3 regions of the Staphylococcus dromedarii genome follow, and region 1 is predicted to be linked to each of the others. Evidence: riboswitches for the same ligand, from Rfam matches in the RefSeq annotation. Region 1 holds a riboswitch; each other region holds the start of a gene.

Region 1 (7,020 bases):
CAACAACACTCCAGTTACCTTTTAAATCTTCTTGTGTTACCTCAACGAATTCGTCTGTTTTTGCATTGTACGCTTGTGCTGTGAATTCTCCAATTTGTTTACCGATTAATGACATGTTGAATAGCCTCCTAGGAATGTATATTAATTATTATTAGATTAGAATTAACGCAAAGCCTTCTTTGTTATAATTCCTTTTTAATAATAATTCTAATCTTAAGTGTTATTATGGCATGGAACGATACATACGTCAATTATTAAGCAGTAATAATTGAACATCAACTTTCATCATGCGAAATGACGCAATTGAATTGGTATAGAAAGTAGTTTTAAATGCAGTTCCTGCCTATCCTTATCATATCATTGATGGGGTCCAATTCTCAATTAATGACATCTTTATTGAAAATATATGAGCTCCCAGAGTGTCTACAGGCAATATCAAAAGAAGAGGGATATTCACCATTCATATACTCGGGAGCTGTGTTATGTGCGAGAGAAGTAGGGCGCAATGTCTAGGGGTTGAGACATAATAAATTTGCGCTCTGGGAAACCGATTGATTGTCAGTGTTTGAGAAGCAGAATTTTCAACAGAATTTCGCGATTCCGGCAAAATTTGAAAAGTAAGTTTGCTCATTGTTCGGTTCTGCTCAAATCCTAGGTGCTTTTGTCCCAACCTGATTTATTGCTGTTTAAATTTTAATGACTTCTCTACACATGGTTATATGCTTTATTCAAATGTTACAGTGACTTGACCCACATCTTTGTAGTCAACTGTGTAAGTGCCTTTTTCTGCCTTGATAGGTGGGATGAAAGTACCAGACGAGATGACATCGCCTTTTTTAAGTGACTTACCATGGCTTGCTAACTTTTGACTGAGCCATTGTACGGCTTTAACAGGGTTACCTAATACTTCAGATGCGACACCTGTTTTGACTTCTGAACCATTGTGTTTCAATGACATTGTGACTGCACCAAGTTTGTCATAATCTAGTTGTGCGACAGGTTCTCCAACAACGACAAGTCCAGTTGCTGTGTTATCGGATAATAAGTCACCTAATGTAAAGTTTGGAAACCAATCTTCATAGCGCGCATCAGGGACTTCAATAGCTGGTGCTAACTGTGAATGATTGAGGACATCCTCAACGCTTGGGTCAGAAGGCAAGTCTTCTGTAACGACAAATACCAATTCGGGCTCGATTAATGGCGCAAACATCTCTCCTAATTTGACAGTTGCACCGCTTTGTTTAATGACTGTTTTAAGTAATGTACCATAGGCAGGTTCATGTGTATTTGCATATGCTTGTGTTTCTGCACTTGTCATACTTACTTTATATCCTGCCACATCTGTCTGATGATGTTCTTTTAATTGTGCAATAAGTGCATCCTGTGTTTGATAGCCTAAAACCTCATCTACATTTTCTTCAGGATTGAGAAAAGGGATAGGTTGATGTGTTTTATAAGCTTGAAAAACTTGCTCTGCTAATTGTTGCGATGTTTGAGTCATAAAGACACTCCTTTGTCAGAAAATTGATACTTTTATGATAAAGGTTTGTGATTCAAGAATCAAGTGTGCAGTGTACATGCGTTTTAAGGTGTCATTTGATAACATAAAAATAAAGAATAGGGGAGTGAAACGAATGTCAGATTATGTATATCATTTAGCAAAGCAACATCACTCAGTGAGAAAGTTTAAAGCGGAAACATTAACGCGTGAAACAGTCGCAAAGTTGATTGAGGCAGGTCAGATGGCATCAACATCAAGCTATCTGCAAACGACGTCTGTGATTGGTGTAGAAGATGTTGAAAAGAAAATGGCTTTAAAAGAAGTATCGGGACAACCGCATGTGTTAGATAATGGCTACTTGTTAGTATTCGTCATTGACTACAATAGACATGATCTTGTGAGTGAACAACAAGGAAAGAACATGTCGACAAGTTTTGAATCTGCGGAAGGCTTGTTAGTTGGGACGGTGGATGCGTCATTGATGGCTCAAAATATTGCGTTAACAGCAGAGGATATGGGCTACGGCATTGTTTACTTAGGATCACTACGCAATGATGTGGCACGTGTTCGTGAAATTTTAGACTTACCTGAGCATACTTTCCCAATATTTGGTATGGCAATAGGTGTACCGGCAGATGATGAGAATGGCTCGCCTAAACCACGATTGCCATTAGAGCATGTCTTTCATGTGGATACGTATAACAATGATCGTGATGAGGCACGCCAACATTTAGCAGCATATGATCAAACGGTATCTGATTATTATAAAGAAAGAACGGATGGACGCCGAACAGAAACATGGTCAGAACAAGTCGCGAACTTTATGAGTAGTAAACAGCGCTTAGAGATGAGAGATTGGTTGCAAGAGTCAGGATTCAATAAAATATAGCCAAAAAAATACCACATGCGCAAGAGTGCGTATGTGGTGTTTTTGGATGATTAATGACTTGTTGTTAGCTCGTCATATTGATTGTCATTGAAGACATCTTCATCCAATTGTTTTGTTAATTTTGCTGTACCTGTTCCGGCTAATATTGAGTCATTAACATTTAATGCTGTACGTCCCATATCAATTAAAGGTTCGACTGAAATAAGAACACCTGCAAGACCGACTGGTAAGTTTAATGCAGAAAGTACGAGGATAGATGCAAATGTTGCACCACCACCGACACCTGCTACACCAAATGAACTGATGATCACAACGATGATAAGTGTTGCGATGAACTGTAGGTCAATCTCAACACCTGCAACTGGTGCTACCATGATGGCAAGCATTGCAGGGTAAATACCGGCACAACCATTTTGACCGATAGATAAACCGAAAGAACCTGAGAAGTTTGCAATCGCTTGTGGAACGCCTAAACGATTCGTTTGTGTTTGAATGTTAAGTGGTAATGTACCTGCGCTTGAACGTGAAGTGAAGGCAAATAGCATCACTTCTGCTGTTTTCTTCACATATTGGATTGTGTTAACACCTAAAACCAATAAGATGAGCAAGTGAATAATATACATTGTGATTAATGCAGCATAAGATGCGATAACAAATTTACCGAGTGTCCAAATCGCTGCAAAGTCACTTGTTGCCAATGTGTTTAACATAATCGCTAAGATCCCATAAGGTGTTAAGCGTAATACAAAAGTTACGATGGCCATAACAAGTGAGTACACGGCATCAATACCGCGTTTTAATACATGGCCATTTTCAGGTTGTTTACGTGCAACACGTAAATAAGCAAAACCAATAAACGCAGCAAAAATAACGACTGCGATTGTTGAAGTCGCACGCGCCCCTGTAAAGTCTAAGAATGGATTTGCAGGGAGTAATTCTAAAATTTGTGCTGGCAATGTCGTTGCTGTTAAGTCTTTTGCCGTTTGTGTAATTTCTGAACTACGTGCATTTTCAGCTTGGCCTAAATCAATCGTTGATGCATCTAGGCCAAATAACATCGCATAGGCAATTCCGACAATGGCTGAAACGGCAACAGTACCGATTAAAAACATGAAGATGTAACCGCCCATTTTGGCAAACTTCTCACCAAGGTCGATTTTTGTAAATGCTGCAATAATTGAAATAAATACTAATGGAATAACGATCATTTTTAAGAGGGAAATATATCCATTACCAATGATACCAATCCATTCAGTTGTTTGTGTTGTTATTTTGCTGTCTGCACCGTAAAGGAGTTGTACGACAATCCCGAGTACGATACCAAGACCGAGGGCAACAAAGACACGTGTTGGGAATTTAACGTGTTTCTTCGCCATCACCCATAGTCCAATCATGAACCCAGCAAAGATAATTAAATTAAGTATGATTAAAAATAAAGACATTTTGACGCTCCCTTCTAATTCCGACTTGTATTATAAGGATAATGGCAAGTGCTGTTAAAATCAACCCTTGTGCATGAAATTCTTATTTTATAGGGGAGAAAGGTCTTAATTGAGTTGCTGCCCTAGCATCTCCATCAATAAGCTGTGCCATACGTTCGCCAACAATAGGGGAGAGCAGGATACCATTTCGATAATGTCCGGTAGAGATGTAAAGATTATCGCGAAGTGCCCCCATAATCGGTACTTCATTCGATGTGATTGGTCGAATGCCTGTCCAAGTTTTAATGACATGATGTTCTCGCAGTTGTGGAATCATCAGTTGGCTTTCGCGATCTAACCATTGCAGGTTTTCCTCTTTATTCTGGGTACTCCAATTATCTCGTTCTGAAGTTGCCCCAATAAGATAGCGATTTGGTTTTTTAGGAACGATATAGCAACCATTCATATTAAAAATAGTTTCCTTCAGTCCTTTATAAGAAGAGGCGATTAGTTTTACGTCTCCTTTGACAGGGTGTGTCGGAAGGTGAATATCAAGTTGATGTAACAATTCCCCACTCCAAGCACCAGCTGCAATAATTAATTCATCTGCATTAAATGTTCCCTTAGAAGTTGTGATTTGATAATGTGATGCCTGTTGCGTGATATGTAACACTTCTGTATGTAAGTGTAGATCAATATGCGCACGTTTTGAGACAGATTGTAACAAAGCTTGCGTATATAGGTTGGCATTGATTTGACCGTCATCATGTATTTTGAACGCAGCGCAAGACGCCGTATCACAATAAGGGAAACGTTGACGTAATTGTTCAGGTGTTAATTGATAAATCTCATGGTCTTGTTGTGCTAGGAAAGCAAATTGTTTTTCAACTGCTGGAATGTCTTGTGGTGTCGTCGCCACTTTGATTAGCCCGTGAGATTGTAATTCAATATCCATATTTGTTTCTTTTAAAAGTTGTTGTGCTGTTGCTGGCATCATGGCACGACTTTCCATAGCCAAATGGTACAAAGGTGTATCTTCAAAAAACTCATTTTGTGCCCCCAACATACCACCAGCCGCGTAAGATGCATTCATACGTGGTGTGGAGCGATCGATGATATGAATGTGCCGATTTTGAGGGTTCAGTTGTCTGGCAATAGATAGCCCCATGACACCAGCTCCGATAATAACTGTCTGTAACATAAAAAAACCTCCTGCATGTGGGATGCAGGAAGTTGACATGTATGATTGAAATTGAGTCACATAAAATGCGAGCGTCAATGATATGATAGAACGTTGTATTTGCGTTGTGAAACGCGTGACAGATCATTGCTTCCCTTCGATGGTATTAACCATATCAGGTTCAAAGAGTTAAGAGTCAATCTTTCTCAGCTCACTTCGAGCACCCCTAGCATGTTATTTAATTTTAAGAGAGCGAGACAAAGGTTGGGAGCGTATTTATTGGCTCCCAACACAAAATTGATGTCTTATCTCTATTGTTCTAACCGCCGAACAAGCGTTGTAAAAAGCCTTTTTTCTCATTGCGTTCAATTGTATGTGCTAACGCTTTTTGTCCTTCGATTTGTGATTCAATATGTTTTTGTGTTGTACCAAGTTGTTCAGTTTGTTGTTTTTGTGCTTCTGTCAATGCTTCCATTGATGCACTATTTGATTTAAGTTGTTCTTCTAACTTGTTGTGTAATTGAGAGAGTGCTTCTTGTTGTTGATGTACTTGTGTCACCATTTGACCAAGAATTTGGCGTTCTTCACGCATTTGATTGATTTCATTATGCAACTCATTGAACAAGTTAGAAAGTTGTTGATCAGCAGGAAGTTGTTGTGAGTCTTCCTTTACAATCACTTGTAAAAAGTCTTTTTCCTTCTCAAGTTCTTCAAATGCAAGCTCGTAACTATTTGTTTGTCCAACACGCTCTGCAATCTCTTGGAAAAGTTCAATATCTTCTTCTTTGAAGTCAGTCGCTTCACGTCCACGGTATTCTGTTTTACCTAAATGGTAACCACGTTCTTCAAGATGCTGAACAATTTTTCGGACTTGCTTTTCGCTTAAGCCAGACTTTTGTGCGAATTCTTTTGTTAGCATATCATCGGATCCTTTCTCCTACAATTTAGACGACTGTCAGTGTTCGTTCAGTGACCCTTCAGTCTTACCTCCTCTTTATTGTAGCGACTTTATGGACCGATTTCAAGAGCTTATGCACTCGGTTCTTTTCGTAGGTCCATCTTCACAAGCAACGGATAGATCACTTTGCGTGGCAGTCTATTTGCGAAGACATACTTGAGGATATAGCAAGATTTGATGCTTGCTCCATAGATATCTTTTGTTAAAGGAATATTTGTCTTGATATATAAATCTAATGGGACAGGTTTTCCATTGCGGTTAAGTGATGGTTGTATATATGAAAGCTTCGTTTGCTTTTCAAATCCTTGCTGCGTTAAGAAACGTCTACGAAATGCAATGTCGTCTGCTGTTTTTGAATCTACATCTGGTGATTCAAAAGTAGATTCGAACATAAAGAAGTTAACATCACGACCATGAAGTTGTTGAGCCAGAGCGTTGATGTTTGTCTCAGTTTGATGAAGTGTTGCTTCAAGATACGATTCGCGTTGAGGGCCTTCCTCTGCAAGTAAATAAATAATAAAGCCAGCATTTGTCGTTGCTTCATAATGTGCAGTGGCAAAGCTAACAACACGGTCATCTTCAATACCGACTAAGAAGACGTAATCATTTTTCGTCTTTTCCGTTTTGAGTGATTGAACAAAGACGGACTCATCTTCAGTGACAAGATCGTCTAACTTTCCTAAATAAAAGTCTAATGTAGGTTGATACCATTGATCTTGTGTTGATTTAATTTGAATAAATTCCATAGTCTATCACCTCTTTGTAATGGCTTTAGTATAGCATAATCAATTCTACTAAATATATATGAGAAACCATATAAAAACATTCGAGCAGCATGTACGGCTCGAGTGTGATAGAACATATTCAAAAGTTTTTATGACAGTTGATGTTGCTTAAAAATGTAACTACAAAAGAATACGGCAATATTTAAAGCACTATTTCAATCGCATAGCGTACCTATCTTTTTAAATGAGCTTATTCAATGTCGCCTTTATGTTCAGATGGATGATGTTTAAATTCTTGTGTTTCGTATGAGCTATTTGTTTGTGATACTTCACTGTGGTTACCTGA
Region 2 (7,020 bases), 470 kb from region 1:
ATTGATCATATTCTTCAAAATTACTTACGCTCAAACCGATGATTTTATCCCCTGCTTGCGCATAAAAACTTTGAACTTCTGCATCATCTTGTCCTACATGAATACCATCTGCATCAATTTCCAATGCTAAATCAACATCATCATTGACAATAAATGGCACTTGATAGGCTTTACAAAGTTTTTGAAGTGCTAATGCTTTTTCCTTTTTAGCCTCTCCAGTCAGAGCTGAAGGCCCTTTTTCACGGAATTGAAACATCGTAATACCTGCTTTTAATGCTGATTCAAGGATGTCATCTAAGTTTCCTTTTTTTACGTCTTGCGTCCCCGCAATAAAGTAAACACGTAATTGTTTACGATCAAATGTCATCATTCTTCACTTCTCTCTTTTTTATCTCTTGCTGAAAAGCTACCGTCGCCGTTTGATTCAATGCATCTAAAAAGGCAACGGAGAATGTACCCGGTAAGTCAGCACCCGCTCTCACTTCCGCACGTTCGGCAGAAATCGTATAATATGATACCGCTTCTGATAATTTTTCTATTGAAGGATGTGTTTCTTTCATTAAAAAACTAGCAATCACAGCGCCTAATAAACAACCCGTACCTGTCACTTTTACAAGTAACGGTGTGCCATTGTCTAAGGCGAAGACACGTCCATCTTGAACAATGATGTCTGTTTTTCCAGTCATTACAATTGCTGCACCATATTTCAAATGTGCTTTTCGAGCTGCTTCAACAGGTACGTCCTCAATGGTACTATCTGTTCCCTTCATCGTTGCAGATGCATCCACTAATGACAATATCTCTGAAGCATTTCCTTTAATGACCGTTACCTGTATTTCTTCTAAAAATTTGCGACAAAAATCTTTTCTAAACTGAGAGGCACCCACAGCAACAGGATCTAAAACAATCGGCACATTTTGTCGATTCGCTTCTTTCGCTATTTTTAACATATCTTCACCACTTTGTTGTGTCAAAGTGCCAATATTGATAAGTAATGCTTGTGCTACTTTAAAAAAGTCTGCTGCTTCTTCAGGTGCCTCACTCATTGCAGGACTTGCGTCTAAACTGAGTAAACCATTTGCTGTGAAATTTTTGACAACATCGTTTGTATAACAAATAACAAGTGGTTGTGCTTCACGTACGCTCGTTAGATAATCACTCATTAATCCCACCCTTTCTGTGCTTGATATGCAAAGTGATTCACCGGACCTCTGCCACGTCCAATTTCTGGCGTATACTTAATTGCTAAAGAAATAAACTCTTTCGCCTTAGCAACTGCTTCATAGACAGAACGCCCTTTCGCTAATTCCGCCGTAATAACTGCTGAAAATGTACATCCTGTTCCATGTGTATGTTCGGTTGGATAACGTTCATCTTCAAATACATAATGCCCTTCTCGTGTGAATAGATAGTCCGTCGCATCTCCTGCTAAATGACCACCTTTAATCACGACACCTTTTGCACCAATTTCATTAATGAAAAAGTTTCCTGCACGATGAATTTGATCCATTGTTTCTATCTTGAAACCTGTAATTTCTTCTGCTTCTGGAATATTAGGTGTTGCAACATCTGCATAAGGTAACAATGTCTCTTTCAGTTGATTTCGAACTTGTTCAGCCATAAGTGAGTCACCACTTTTAGCGACCATTACTGGGTCGATTACATATGGAATATCAATCTTTTTTAAATACTGTTGAATAATCTGCATCATCTCAGGTGTCGGTATCATACCTGTCTTAAGTGCATGTGGTGGTTCATCTGTAAAAACACTTTCTAGCTGTTCTTCTAACCAAGCAGGTTCAAGGTTATGAATATGTTGTACACCGAGTGAGTTTTGTGCCACGATGCTAGTGATTGCACTCATGCCATAAACACCACAAGCATGGAATGCCTTTAAGTCTGCCATTGCACCTGCACCACCTGATGGATCTGTTCCTGCAATCGATAACGCAATCTTAGGTTTTTGAATCATTTGAATACCTCCGTGTTTTGTTTTTAATTCATATAGACTACACAGAGGTACCAAGGACGGTTCATTTTGTCTTGATACATTATTGTCTACTTCCCTACGTTGGTATCATCCAAATCAGGTTCAAAGGGTTTGAAATTTCATTCATCTCAGCCAGTGGCGCCCCTAGTAGTCTTCAATGATTAATTTACTTAAATTTAGCAAACTCACTCTGTTTTTTCAAATTAATACAAATACAAACAAAATTATTTCTTATCTCGCTTTTGCCCAATCCTCCCTATTAAAAATCTAATCATAAATAACAACAAGACAGATACGCTATTAATTAACTGATGGCCTATATCATTTGATTGGGACTTTTCGACAGAATTAAGAACACTATTTCGTTTCGTTGTAGTACCTCTTTGATATGTGACAAGCCAATAAGGTGTCGTCTCATATCAATCACTTACTCTTCGCGATTCAACAAAATATGGGAATCTATTAAAATCACTATTAATTCAGCCTTCTGCATGATGTGATATGTATAAGACGGGTCCACGCCTTACGCATTGTGCAACCCGCCTTTAATAATACGGAAACGTTCAATTAAAAAAACAAATAAAAGAGATTAAGGAATTATTTAGAGAGTGGTCCATAAATAATGAATAAGTGGTGGATACAAATATTTAGGGAATGGATGTTAAAACGAGACAAGAGTGGTGTCGCTGGCGTTAATACGGGGTGGGACTTCAAGTTTTTCAACAGATTCAACGACAACTTCAGTTGAAAAACGTTTTTCGTCATTAAATTGATAACGACGTGTCGTGAGATAACCTTCAATAGAGAGCGTGTCTCCTTGACTAACTTCTTGATCAATTTGTATTGCAATAGGGACAAATGCTTTACAATTCAAGTAGTCATAGATAGGCGCCTTTCCTTTTTCTTTATATTTGCGTTCAACCGCAAGAAAAAAGGTTACAAAATAACTGCCTGGCTTCTCATAATACTTTGGTGCTTTAGAGACAGTGCCAATTGCTTTAATTTGATTAATTATTTTCACCTCCTGAAAGTATGATAGTATAGAAGTAAATAAAAAGGCAAATTGTCATCTTTTAATTTATCATGCTTAATTCATGATATTAATTGAACAATTATCGTTTTAAGCACTAATAGTATGACAATTTGCGTTATAATAAGAATGATTAATTAAAAAAATGTAAAATTTAAAAACTTTAGGGGATGATGGCGACATGAAGACTTTTAAAGCCGTACGATTTCAAATTGTATCCGATAATAGTAGTGTCACTGAATATGAATTAATCGATGGCGTCATTATAAACAAAGAGGATCGGGGAACAGGTTGGTTGCTTGAAATTGTTATTTCAGATATCCATAAAGAGCAAATGACCGCTTACATGGACAATAACGAATTACTCAATATCCGGGTTGTCATTACACGTCCATCTAATGATCCAGCATTATTTGATGCAACGATTAAACATATTACACAGCTTAAAGATAAGATTTCAGTTATCTTTGAATGCCATATTTATACGCTACGCCAAGTATATGCAGAAAGCTTATTAGAACAACTTGTTGACGAAGGTTTAGAAGGCGATGACTTGATTAAAACCTTCAGTCGTAAAATGCAATCGAAACCTCGACTTAAAGATGAACGCCAGTAAGTATAAACATACTTCTGGCGTTTTCTCTTGCTTTTATCATTTTATTCTGGTGATTGAAGTGCAAATGTTAGTTCGCAGCTACATGCAAGTTGTCCATCAACAGTTGCTTTAGCTGTTCCTTTACCAATTGGCCCTTTTATCTTTGTAATTTCAACTTCTAGTGTTAATGTATCTCCAGGAACGACTTGTCTTTTAAATCGACATTTATCAATTCCTGCAAATAAGGCTATTTTGCCTTTATTTTCTTCACTGTTCAGCATTGCGACTGCGCCTGTTTGTGCCAATGCTTCTGTAATCAGCACACCTGGCATCACGGCATATTCAGGAAAATGACCTTGGAAAAATGACTCATTACCTGATACTTGCTTAATTCCTACACAGCGCTTGCCTTCTTCATATTCAACAATTTTATCAATCAACAAAAATGGCTGACGATGTGGAATAATTTTTTTAATCTCATTATAGTCAAAAATAGTTTCCATCTTTTATGAACCCCCTAATGATTTGAACAGGTATCTAAAAAATTTAGGCTTTATTCGTTAATTATTAACACGTTCAATGTCTGCACCGAGTGCTTTTAATTTTCCGTGGAAGTCAACATATCCACGATCAAGATGTTTTAGCTCTGTAACGGTTGTTTCACCTTCAGCCACAAGACCAGCTAAAATAAGTGCCGCTGCTGCACGTAAGTCTGTTGCTTTTACTTGTGCACCTTGTAATGCGCTTTTGCCTTGAATTTTAGCATTACGTCCTTCAACAGAAATGTTAGCATTCATACGTTTAAATTCTGCAACGTGCATAAAGCGATTTTCAAAAACAGTTTCCGTTACAACTTTATGACCTTCTGCTGTTAAGAGGAGTGCCATCATTTGTGACTGCATATCTGTTGGGAACCCAGGATGTGGTAATGTTTTAACATCTACTGGTTTTAGTTGTTCTGGTGCCGTTACACGGATACCATCTTCACGATATTCTAGTTTTACCCCCATTTCTTCAAGCTTATATACAAGACTTGTCATATGTTCTTTAGTGGCACCTTTAACAAATACATCTCCTCTTGTAATCGCAGCTGCAATCATGAGCGTTCCTGCTACGATACGGTCTGGAATAATCGCATGTGATGTACCATATAGCTTTTCAACACCATGAATCACGATTGTATCTGTTCCAGCACCTTTTACATCGCCACCCATTTCATTAATGTAATTAGCTAAGTCTACAATTTCAGGTTCACGTGCAACATTTTCAATAACTGTACGTCCTTTTGCTAATGAAGCTGCCATAATAATATTTTGAGTTGCACCTACACTTGGGAAGTCTAAGTGAATATCACATCCTACAAGACCATTCGGCGCCGTTGCATGGATAAATCCTGCTTCTTGATGAATTTCAGCACCTAATGCTTCAAAACCTTTAAGATGTTGCTCAATCGGACGAGAACCAATTGCACATCCTCCAGGTAAAGCCACTTTTGCAACGCCAAGACGCGCCAATAAAGGCCCCATCACTAGAATACTCGCACGCATTTTACTAACATATTCATATGGTGCTTCTTCATTTAATTGTTTTGTCGCATCTACTGTGACAACTTGTGTTGCTTCATCATATGCAACGTCTGCATTCAAAACACTCAATACATTATTGATTGTTTCCACGTCACTTAATGGCGGTACATTTCGTAATTCACTTTTACCGTCACTCGCTAATAGAGCTGCTGTAATGATCGGTAAAACTGCATTTTTTGCCCCTTCAACAGTTACGTTTCCTTTTAATGTTTGTCCGCCTCGTACAATAATTTTATCCATCTTCAAAAATCCTCCACTATCTCTCTATACACTTTCATCATTACTAAAAATAAATTTCATCGTATTCTTGATTGTTAAAATAAATATTTCAGTTGTGTTGAAAACTTAAGCAAGTCCATCACAAAGTTACTAACACCTGTTCCAATTGTAATTGCCAAAAAAATCATGACAACTTGTACTTGAACTGGGTATCCTTTTTTAAAAAATTGATCTAATCTAATTGCATTTAGTGCCCAGTAGGCAACACAAATACAGAGTACATGCATCACGATATGCGCGACTGCAAACTGTCCTAAATATTCCATCATGTTGCTCCTTTACACATAAATCTATTATGATTTTACATGATTTTACTGCCAATTCATACTATTAGTACTTAAATAGGAAAGAATACTTTTAAAATATGTGCTGTTTACAACCACATCTATGAAATAGAGAAAGATTCTCTTTCATAGAATACCAAAAGAAGGTTTAGCCTATATTTAAGCTAAACCTTCTTTTATGAATGATTATTTGAATTTGGCTACTTCGATACGGTTTTCTGCGCGCTTCAATGCACGTTCTGCACGCTTCATGTCAGTATCTTCTTTGTCGCCTTCAAGATAAAATGTTGCACGCTGTTTTGCTGACTTCGCACGTTCTAAGTCAATATCTTCTGCTGATTCAGCGGATTGAACAAGAATATTGATTTTTTCGCGACGAATTTCAGCAAATCCTTCAGTCACAGCTATATAGTCGGACTTACCGTCTCGTGTTACTTTGATATGACCAATTTTTAATGGCGCAACCGTCGGAATGTGACCATGCATCACACCCATCTCGCCTGCTGTTGTTTGTAAGACAACGATTTCTACATTGTCTTCGTTATAAACAGAACCATTAGGAGTGACGATATCTAAGGTTAATGTATTCATTATCCATGCCTCCTAATTTGAATTATACTTCAACACCCATATCTTTTGCTTTAGCAAGTACATCATCAATGCCACCCACTAAACGGAATGCATCTTCAGGGATATGGTCATATTTACCTTCTAAGATTGCTTTGAAGTCTTGAACAGTCTCTTTAACTGGTACATATGAACCTGGTTGACCTGTAAATTGTTCTGCTACGTGGAAGTTTTGTGATAAGAAGAATTGAATACGACGTGCGCGTTCAACTGTTTTCTTATCTTCATCAGACAATTCATCCATACCAAGAATGGCAATGATATCTTGTAATTCACGATATTTTTGAAGTGTTGATTGTACTTGACGCGCAACTTCATAGTGTTCTTGTCCCACGATTGTTGGTTCAAGTGCACGTGATGTAGACGCTAATGGGTCTACCGCTGGGTAAATACCCATCTCACTCAATTTACGTTCCAAGTTAGTTGTTGCATCTAAGTGAGCGAAAGCTGTCGCTGGCGCTGGGTCAGTATAGTCATCGGCAGGTACGAATACCGCTTGGATAGATGTTACTGAACCTTTTGTTGTAGAAGTGATACGCTCTTGTAATTGACCCATTTCCGTAGCAAGTGTTGGTTGGTAACCTACGGCAGAAGGCATACGGCCTAATAACGCTGATACCTCTGAACCT
Region 3 (7,020 bases), 750 kb from region 1:
CATTCAGAAATTGCTGAGACAGAACATGAAAAAATTGTTACTTTTGCGCAAGAACATAAAATACAATGGACAGTCATTGGACCAGAACAGCCATTAACAGAAGGTCTTGCGGATCGTTTACGTAAAGCAGGTGTTAAAGTGTTTGGCCCAAATAAAGCGGCTGCTCAAATTGAAGGCTCGAAGTCATTTGCAAAACAACTGATGGCAAAATATGATATTCCAACTGCCGAATATCAAGAAATCGATACAAAAACAGACGCATTGCGCTATATTGAGCAATGTGAGCTGCCTATCGTATTAAAGAAAGACGGTCTTGCAGCAGGGAAAGGGGTCATTATTGCTGAAACCCGTGAAGCAGCTAGAGATGCTGTTGAAACGTTATATCCTGATGAGAATAGTAAAGTTGTATTTGAACAGTTTTTACAAGGTGAAGAATTTTCTTTAATGACTTTTGTAAATGGAGATTATGCGGTGCCATTTGATACAATTGCGCAAGATCACAAGCGTGCCTATGATCATGATGAAGGGCCAAACACAGGAGGTATGGGTGCGTATTGTCCTGTTCCACATATTGGACAAGATGTATTAGATGTCACGAATGAGCGCATTGCGCAACCCATTGCACGTGCGCTACAAGAAGAAGGGTACCACTTCTTTGGTCTCCTTTATATCGGTGCGATTTTAACAGAAGAAGGACCGAAAGTGATTGAATTCAATGCACGATTTGGTGATCCAGAAGCCCAAGTATTGCTGACACGTATGGAAAGTGATCTAATGGCACATATCATACAGCTAGAGGCAAGAGAACCCATTAATATGTCTTGGAAAGAAGATTCAGTCGTCGGCGTGATGTTAGCCTCGAAAGGATATCCAAATGCTTATGAAAAAGGGCATGTGGTCACTGGTTTTGAATCAGATATTGATCATTATTTTGTGAGTGGATTAAAACATGACGGTACATCTTATGTCAATGCAGGCGGACGTGTGATCTTAGCCATTGGTGAAGGCGATACAATTGCAGATGCACAACGTGAGGCATATCGACGTGTGGAACAAGTTAAGAGTGATGCATTATTCTATCGTAAAGATATTGCAAACAAAGCATTATAATACAAAAAAGATGATTTGGAAGTGGTAAGTTTCCAAATCATCTTTTTATGTTCGATAGCATACGATAAACGGGAAAGGTATGCTTACTTGTTTATCACGCCTTTTCACATCCTCGAGATCGTGAAAACGCAAATGATAGATTATGATTGACTAACGTGCATCTAAAATACCTGTAATCGGTAGATAACTTGCACTGGTAAATGCTAATGTAATGATGCCTAGCATGATAACGATTAGTAAAAGGTCACGATAGCTGAATGGGACATGATAGTAGTAGGTACGCTTCCCATCATGAAATCCTTTTTTTTCCATTGCCACAGCAAGACGGTGTGCTTTTCGTATATTTTGACTAAGTAGAGGAATCAAGAGATGTTTAAATCTTTTAAAACCACTATAGTTTTTGTTGCTAATCATTTGATAGCGCATTTTGAGTGAATTGCGTAATTGGAATACAGATTCAATCATTAACGGAATCATACGAAATGCAGCCATAAAGGCATAAGCAACTTTCGGTGGTACTTTGAGATGTTGCATAAGACTGTAGAAAATCATAATGACTTGCGATGTGAACGCAATGGATAATCCGAAGTAACTGATGACGATGGTTCTTAGAGCAAGATGTAAACCTCTGACTAAGCTTTCAACACTAATTTTGACAAAGCCAAATTCTAATAACACGTGGGTCCCATTACCATAAAAAATCATAAATAATGATGAAGTCAGTGCAAAGAACGTAGCCATCATTACAAATGAAGCGACGACTTTCCATTTTGTGCCTGCAACACAAAGTAAAAAGACAAGCATGAAAAGTGCCAAATATAACATGACATCAAAGTTATGAACAAAAATAATGAAGAAGAACAAAGCAACAGCTAGGAAGAGCTTTGTCACAATATTGACGTTATCCATAAAAGTATGACGCGTTTTCCACGATTCAATCATGTGATGGCACCTCCAATTCATGCAACATGCCATCTGACACTTCAAAATGTCGTGATGGGTAGCGTTCAATAATATGTGGGTCATGTGTAATCATGATAATCGTTTGACCTTTTGCAACGCGCTCTTGGAATAGTGTAATTAATTTAAACGTATTATGACTATCCAATCCAAATGTAGGTTCATCGAGTAAGATGACATCTGCATTGGTACTTAATGCAGTTGCGACACTCAGGCGTCTTTTTTGTCCCATTGAAAGCTCGAAAGGATGTTGTTTCGAAACATGCGCGAGATCAAGTAGTGCTAGCATTGCCTTCGTTTGCTCCTCAGCATGTTGCGGATCCATGTATTCATAGTTCACAAAGATTTCATCGTAAACACTGTTTTGAATAAATTGGAGTTCTGGATTTTGATAAACCAAATATATATGACTGGCAGCATCACGTACTTTTTTTAATGTCTGTTGATTCCATTGCATTTTCCCTTGATAAGGAATCAATTGCATCATTGATTCGAATAACGTTGTTTTGCCCGTTCCATTTTTGCCAGTGATTGTTAACCATTCACCTGGATGAACTTCAAGCTCAGGAACATGATAGAGCATTTTTTTACTACGTTGGATAGCACCATCTTTGTATTTAAAATGGAAACTTTGTGATGATGTATCTTTAGTATGTGTTGGAGGAGGCGCGGAGTCCCATGCATGAGGATGCCATACACCATATTCCGTTAATACGTCCTCAAAATTTGCTAATATCATGTCTGGCGTACCTTGTTGAATGATGCGACCGTGATGATCCATGAGAATAACACGATCAACGTAATCCCAAACATGCGCCACTTTATGTTCTACGATTAATACCGTTTGATCGGCCCATAAGTCTTTGAGTAAGTCCCACAGATTTTGAGTTGCTTCGATATCTAACATCGCAGTTGGTTCATCCAAGAACAAAGTGTCTGCTTCCATTAATAACGTACCAGCAATGGCTAGTTTTTGTTTCATGCCACCACTTAATTGATTAATAGATTGTTTGGGATTGACATCAAGCTGTACCTTTTTAAGTGCATCATGAATACGTTCATCCATCTCTTCTTGAGGCACTTGTTGATTTTCTAGTATGAACGCGAGTTCTTCGTTCACTTGTGGCATACAGAATTGAGAGTCTGGATCTTGGAAGATGACACCTGCATGGTAAGCTACCTCCAATTCATCATACTTCATTGGTAAATCAATGAGATCAGGTACAATGCCACTTAATACATTGAGTAGCGTACTTTTACCAGAGCCAGATGGCCCAAGTAAGAGTACTTTTTCTTTATCTTTGATTTCGATATCGAGACCATCAAATATTTTAGTGGTTGCACTTGGATATTTTAGGCGTAGATTTTTTGCTTTAAGCAATGTATGTTCTCTCCTTATAAGGAATCATAGTCGTCTTTAGATGCTGGTCTGAATAACTTAGTGACACCTGTCTGATCAAGTGCTTTGACTAGATAATATGGAAAGGCACCTGCAAGTACGACACCACTAATGATACGGAAGACAATATAGAGGATAAGATTCCATTGTGCAACCTCACCTAAATAACCATAATACCAGTCAATTGGTAAACTAATGAGTGCAGCTGATAAACCTGCTAAAAGTGCAATCATAAATGAGCGTGAACGATAGCGAACGATTGCAAAAACAAGCTCACAAGCGAGACCTTGTAAAAGCGCATAGACAATCGTTGGAATATCAAAACGACCCATCATAATTGTCTCACCAGCACCAGCTGCAAACTCAGCAAGTAATGCAATCCCCATTTTAGGAATGATAAGATATGCTACAACGGCTGCTGCGAACCACATACCGTATAAAAGTTGGTCAATTTGTAAACCTAATGGCTGAATCGTTTTAGTAACTACCCACCAAATGTTGTAAACCACACCGAAAATGACAGAGACTAGAACTGTCACGAGTATGTCTGATAATGTTAAGCCTTTTTTCATTGTAAAGGACCTCCTAAAAAATAAAAACGCACACCCCTAGAGTAGGGATATGCGTCGATCTATGAACGAGGCTATAACTATTATTATGTAAGCAACTCAAATAAATGTGCGTCTCATTGCCGCAAATATTAAATATAAACGTCGTACACTTTCCTCCGCTAGTATCACCTAGGTCAGGTACAAAGGGTTTGAGGATATTCCTCATCTCAGTTCTCACACCCCTAGTGCGTGCGTATTCAATTGATATAAACAATGTACATGTCTCACAACAAAAAGTCAAGAGAATGAATGCCTCTTGACTTGATATAAGAATATTAATCTAACGTGCTTTGGATATCGTCTTTTGTTTTATCGATACCATCTTTTGCCTCATTAGCTTTATCTTTTAATTGTTCTTCTTTTTCTTTAGCTTGTTCAGCTGCTTTTTTTAAATCTTTTTCTGACATGATAAAACACTCCTTTAATTTTATTGTTAGTTATCTATATCCGTTCTATGGGTTATTAAACATGATTTTTGGAGTTTTTTTAGTATGTGGATGATTGGAGGACTAAAGCAACTTTCTCATTATTCGGTTGATGAGTTTAATCTAACTAACACACATTTAAAATGATTTTGACTATCACAAATTTATAGTCATACTAGAGACTGAATTTAATCAATTATAAAGACATCAGACAATTGTTCATATATAATAATTTATGAGGTGAGAGGATGTCCTTTTTTAATAAGTACACCGAAGTGATTTATTCCTATATTATAGGTGCGCTTGCAATATTGCTGAGTATTATTATTTTCGTAAATATACCGCTTATTGAACAACTCAACTCAGGTAAACATCATGTATCTCGTATTGATAATGTTTGGGATTTTATCATGACCTTTTTCCATGAGATTATCCGTGTAATGAGTAAATACATTGGAGAGTTCCCATTAGTGAGTGGTTTGATTATACTGGCATTTGGGATTCTAATGTTAGTGATTGCAAGAGTTTTAACCAATACAACACGATTTGATTACGACATATCGATCTTTTTCCTATTAATCGGTATTATTTTCTTCGTATTAACATTAATTTTTATGTCACAAGTCTATGGGATTTTAGCATTTATTTTTATTTTCCCATTTTTAATTCATATTGGTTATATTACTTTTAAAGATGAACTTAATCCATTGCACCGAAAGCAACACTACTTGTGGTTGATTTTTGGATATGGTATTAGTTATGTATTTACACAATTAGCGTTATATTCACGACTTGAAGGACGAGAAGTAGCACCCATTGATGTGCTGAGTATTAATACTTTCTTTTTAGTGTTATGGCTACTGGGTCAAATGGCAATATGGAACTTCTTGTTTTTACGTCGTTCTTTACCTGTCTTTCATGAAGAGTTGGATGAGGCAGCCAGCCAATATTTACGCAGCAAAAAATATCAATATAGTGATCAGTCTAAAGTGCAGTTTAAAGATATTCAAAACCGTACATCTGAGTTCACGCATGATATTTCGCACCGTACGCGTCGTAGTATTAATATTGAAAAGATACGTACGAAAAGAGATCACATTAAAGAAAAATGGTTTGGTTGGACGAAGCTTGAAGAAGATGATATTCCATCTTTCTTACGTAAACGACCAAAATGGTTCAAGAGAGCTTACGTTAATATCGCATGTGGTGTGATTTTATTTTTCTTCATACTACTTGAATTTAATAATCGTAACTCATTATTTGCATCAGGTGACTGGCAATTGTCACAAACACAGTATGTCTATGAGTGGATCAGTTTGTTGTTACTACTTCTCATTGCGATTGCATACATTGTGACATCAGTGACATTTATGCTTAGAGGAAAGCACTACTATTTACAATTGTTTATGATTAGTATTCTATTCTTTAAGTTAATTACAGAATATGTTGTGATTCTATTCCATGGATTGTTATTATCTATTTTCATCACACCAATTCTCGTATTGATGCTAATACCAGCAACGATTGCTTTCATATTGCAATTGCGTCAACCAGCGACAAAAGAATAGGAACGATAGAGAGTGGGAGAGAAATCTCTCGCTCTTTTTTATTTTTAGTATTAAGATAGGGGGAATCTTTTACATAAATCGATTTCTGATCTAATCACGTGTTAAGATAGAAAAGAATTCATTGAGGAAAGGCTGATAAAATGAAAACAGCAATTTTAAATAGCGGGAAAGAAACGAAATATTTCAACGGCTATCCACTGATTGAAGAAGAGGATATTTATCAACAGAGATCGTTGAAAAGTGGTGATGTATTCCATCTTAAAACAGATAAAGGCGTTTATATCGCAACTGGATATGTCGGTCATCAGCATAAAGGACTTGGTTGGGTCTTGTCATACGATGAAAATGAAGATATTGATCAAGCATTTTTTGAAAATTTATTTGAAGCAGCAAAACAAGAGCGTGACTATTATTATCATATTGATGGCACAAATACATTTCGATTATTGAATGGAGAAGGAGATGGCATAGGTGGATTAACAATCGATAACTATAATGGCCATCTTTTAATTCAGTGGTACTCACGTGGTATCTATGCTTTTCGTGATGATATCATTGCTGCGGCTACGTCTGTTTTTGACTATACATCAATTTATGAAAAAACACGCTTTAAAGATTCAGATATTGAAGGTGGCTTTGTAATGGGGGAAGCACCTGAATTTCCTATCGTCATTGAAGAAAACTTCACTTTTTATAACGTCCATTTAGATGATGGACCGATGACAGGTATTTTCTTAGATCAAAAAGAAGTTCGTAAAAAAATACGTGACTATTATAGTACGGAAAGACATGTTCTTAATTTATTTAGTTATACAGGTGCTTTTTCAGTCATTGCAGCTGGTCAAGCAGAACAAACAACAAGTGTAGACCTTGCAAACCGTTCACGCCCGATGACTGAAGAGAATTTCGGTTTGAATGGGATCGATCCGAAAACACAATCTTTATAT

Evidence for each region. A riboswitch is a leader RNA that binds a small molecule or an ion and turns the genes downstream of it on or off. The one in region 1 is predicted to bind thiamine pyrophosphate.
Region 2: linked by a shared signal. The riboswitch ahead of thiD (bifunctional hydroxymethylpyrimidine kinase/phosphomethylpyrimidine kinase) and the one ahead of thiO (glycine oxidase ThiO) in region 1 are both predicted to bind thiamine pyrophosphate.
Region 3: linked by a shared signal. The riboswitch ahead of MUA88_RS03460 (ECF transporter S component) and the one ahead of thiO (glycine oxidase ThiO) in region 1 are both predicted to bind thiamine pyrophosphate.

The regions. Positions count from the first base shown of each region.
Region 1 covers NZ_CP094718.1:2,150,749-2,157,768, reverse strand. The annotation lists gene ahpC (alkyl hydroperoxide reductase subunit C) at 1-115, opposite strand, end outside; gene MUA88_RS10710 (2-keto-4-pentenoate hydratase) at 725-1,501, opposite strand; gene MUA88_RS10705 (NADPH-dependent oxidoreductase) at 1,635-2,390, shown strand; gene MUA88_RS10700 (L-cystine transporter) at 2,441-3,832, opposite strand; gene thiO (glycine oxidase ThiO) at 3,915-5,012, opposite strand; TPP riboswitch at 5,127-5,229, opposite strand; gene MUA88_RS10690 (DNA-binding protein) at 5,311-5,910, opposite strand; gene MUA88_RS10685 (hypothetical protein) at 6,021-6,695, opposite strand; gene MUA88_RS10680 (general stress protein) at 6,925-7,020, opposite strand, start outside.
Region 2 covers NZ_CP094718.1:1,680,213-1,687,232, forward strand. The annotation lists gene thiE (thiamine phosphate synthase) at 1-367, opposite strand, end outside; gene thiM (hydroxyethylthiazole kinase) at 357-1,163, opposite strand; gene thiD (bifunctional hydroxymethylpyrimidine kinase/phosphomethylpyrimidine kinase) at 1,163-1,969, opposite strand; TPP riboswitch at 2,047-2,146, opposite strand; gene MUA88_RS08360 (single-stranded DNA-binding protein) at 2,652-3,011, opposite strand; gene MUA88_RS08365 (YwpF-like family protein) at 3,202-3,636, shown strand; gene fabZ (3-hydroxyacyl-ACP dehydratase FabZ) at 3,678-4,118, opposite strand; gene murA (UDP-N-acetylglucosamine 1-carboxyvinyltransferase) at 4,176-5,441, opposite strand; gene MUA88_RS08380 (DUF1146 family protein) at 5,516-5,746, opposite strand; gene MUA88_RS08385 (F0F1 ATP synthase subunit epsilon) at 5,951-6,355, opposite strand; gene atpD (F0F1 ATP synthase subunit beta) at 6,378-7,020, opposite strand, start outside.
Region 3 covers NZ_CP094718.1:701,398-708,417, forward strand. The annotation lists gene purD (phosphoribosylamine--glycine ligase) at 1-1,110, shown strand, start outside; gene MUA88_RS03450 (energy-coupling factor transporter transmembrane component T family protein) at 1,261-2,052, opposite strand; gene MUA88_RS03455 (ABC transporter ATP-binding protein) at 2,045-3,451, opposite strand; gene MUA88_RS03460 (ECF transporter S component) at 3,466-4,041, opposite strand; TPP riboswitch at 4,175-4,274, opposite strand; gene graF (glycopeptide resistance-associated protein GraF) at 4,356-4,487, opposite strand; gene auxA (lipoteichoic acid stability factor AuxA) at 4,754-6,073, shown strand; gene MUA88_RS03475 (class I SAM-dependent rRNA methyltransferase) at 6,214-7,020, shown strand, end outside.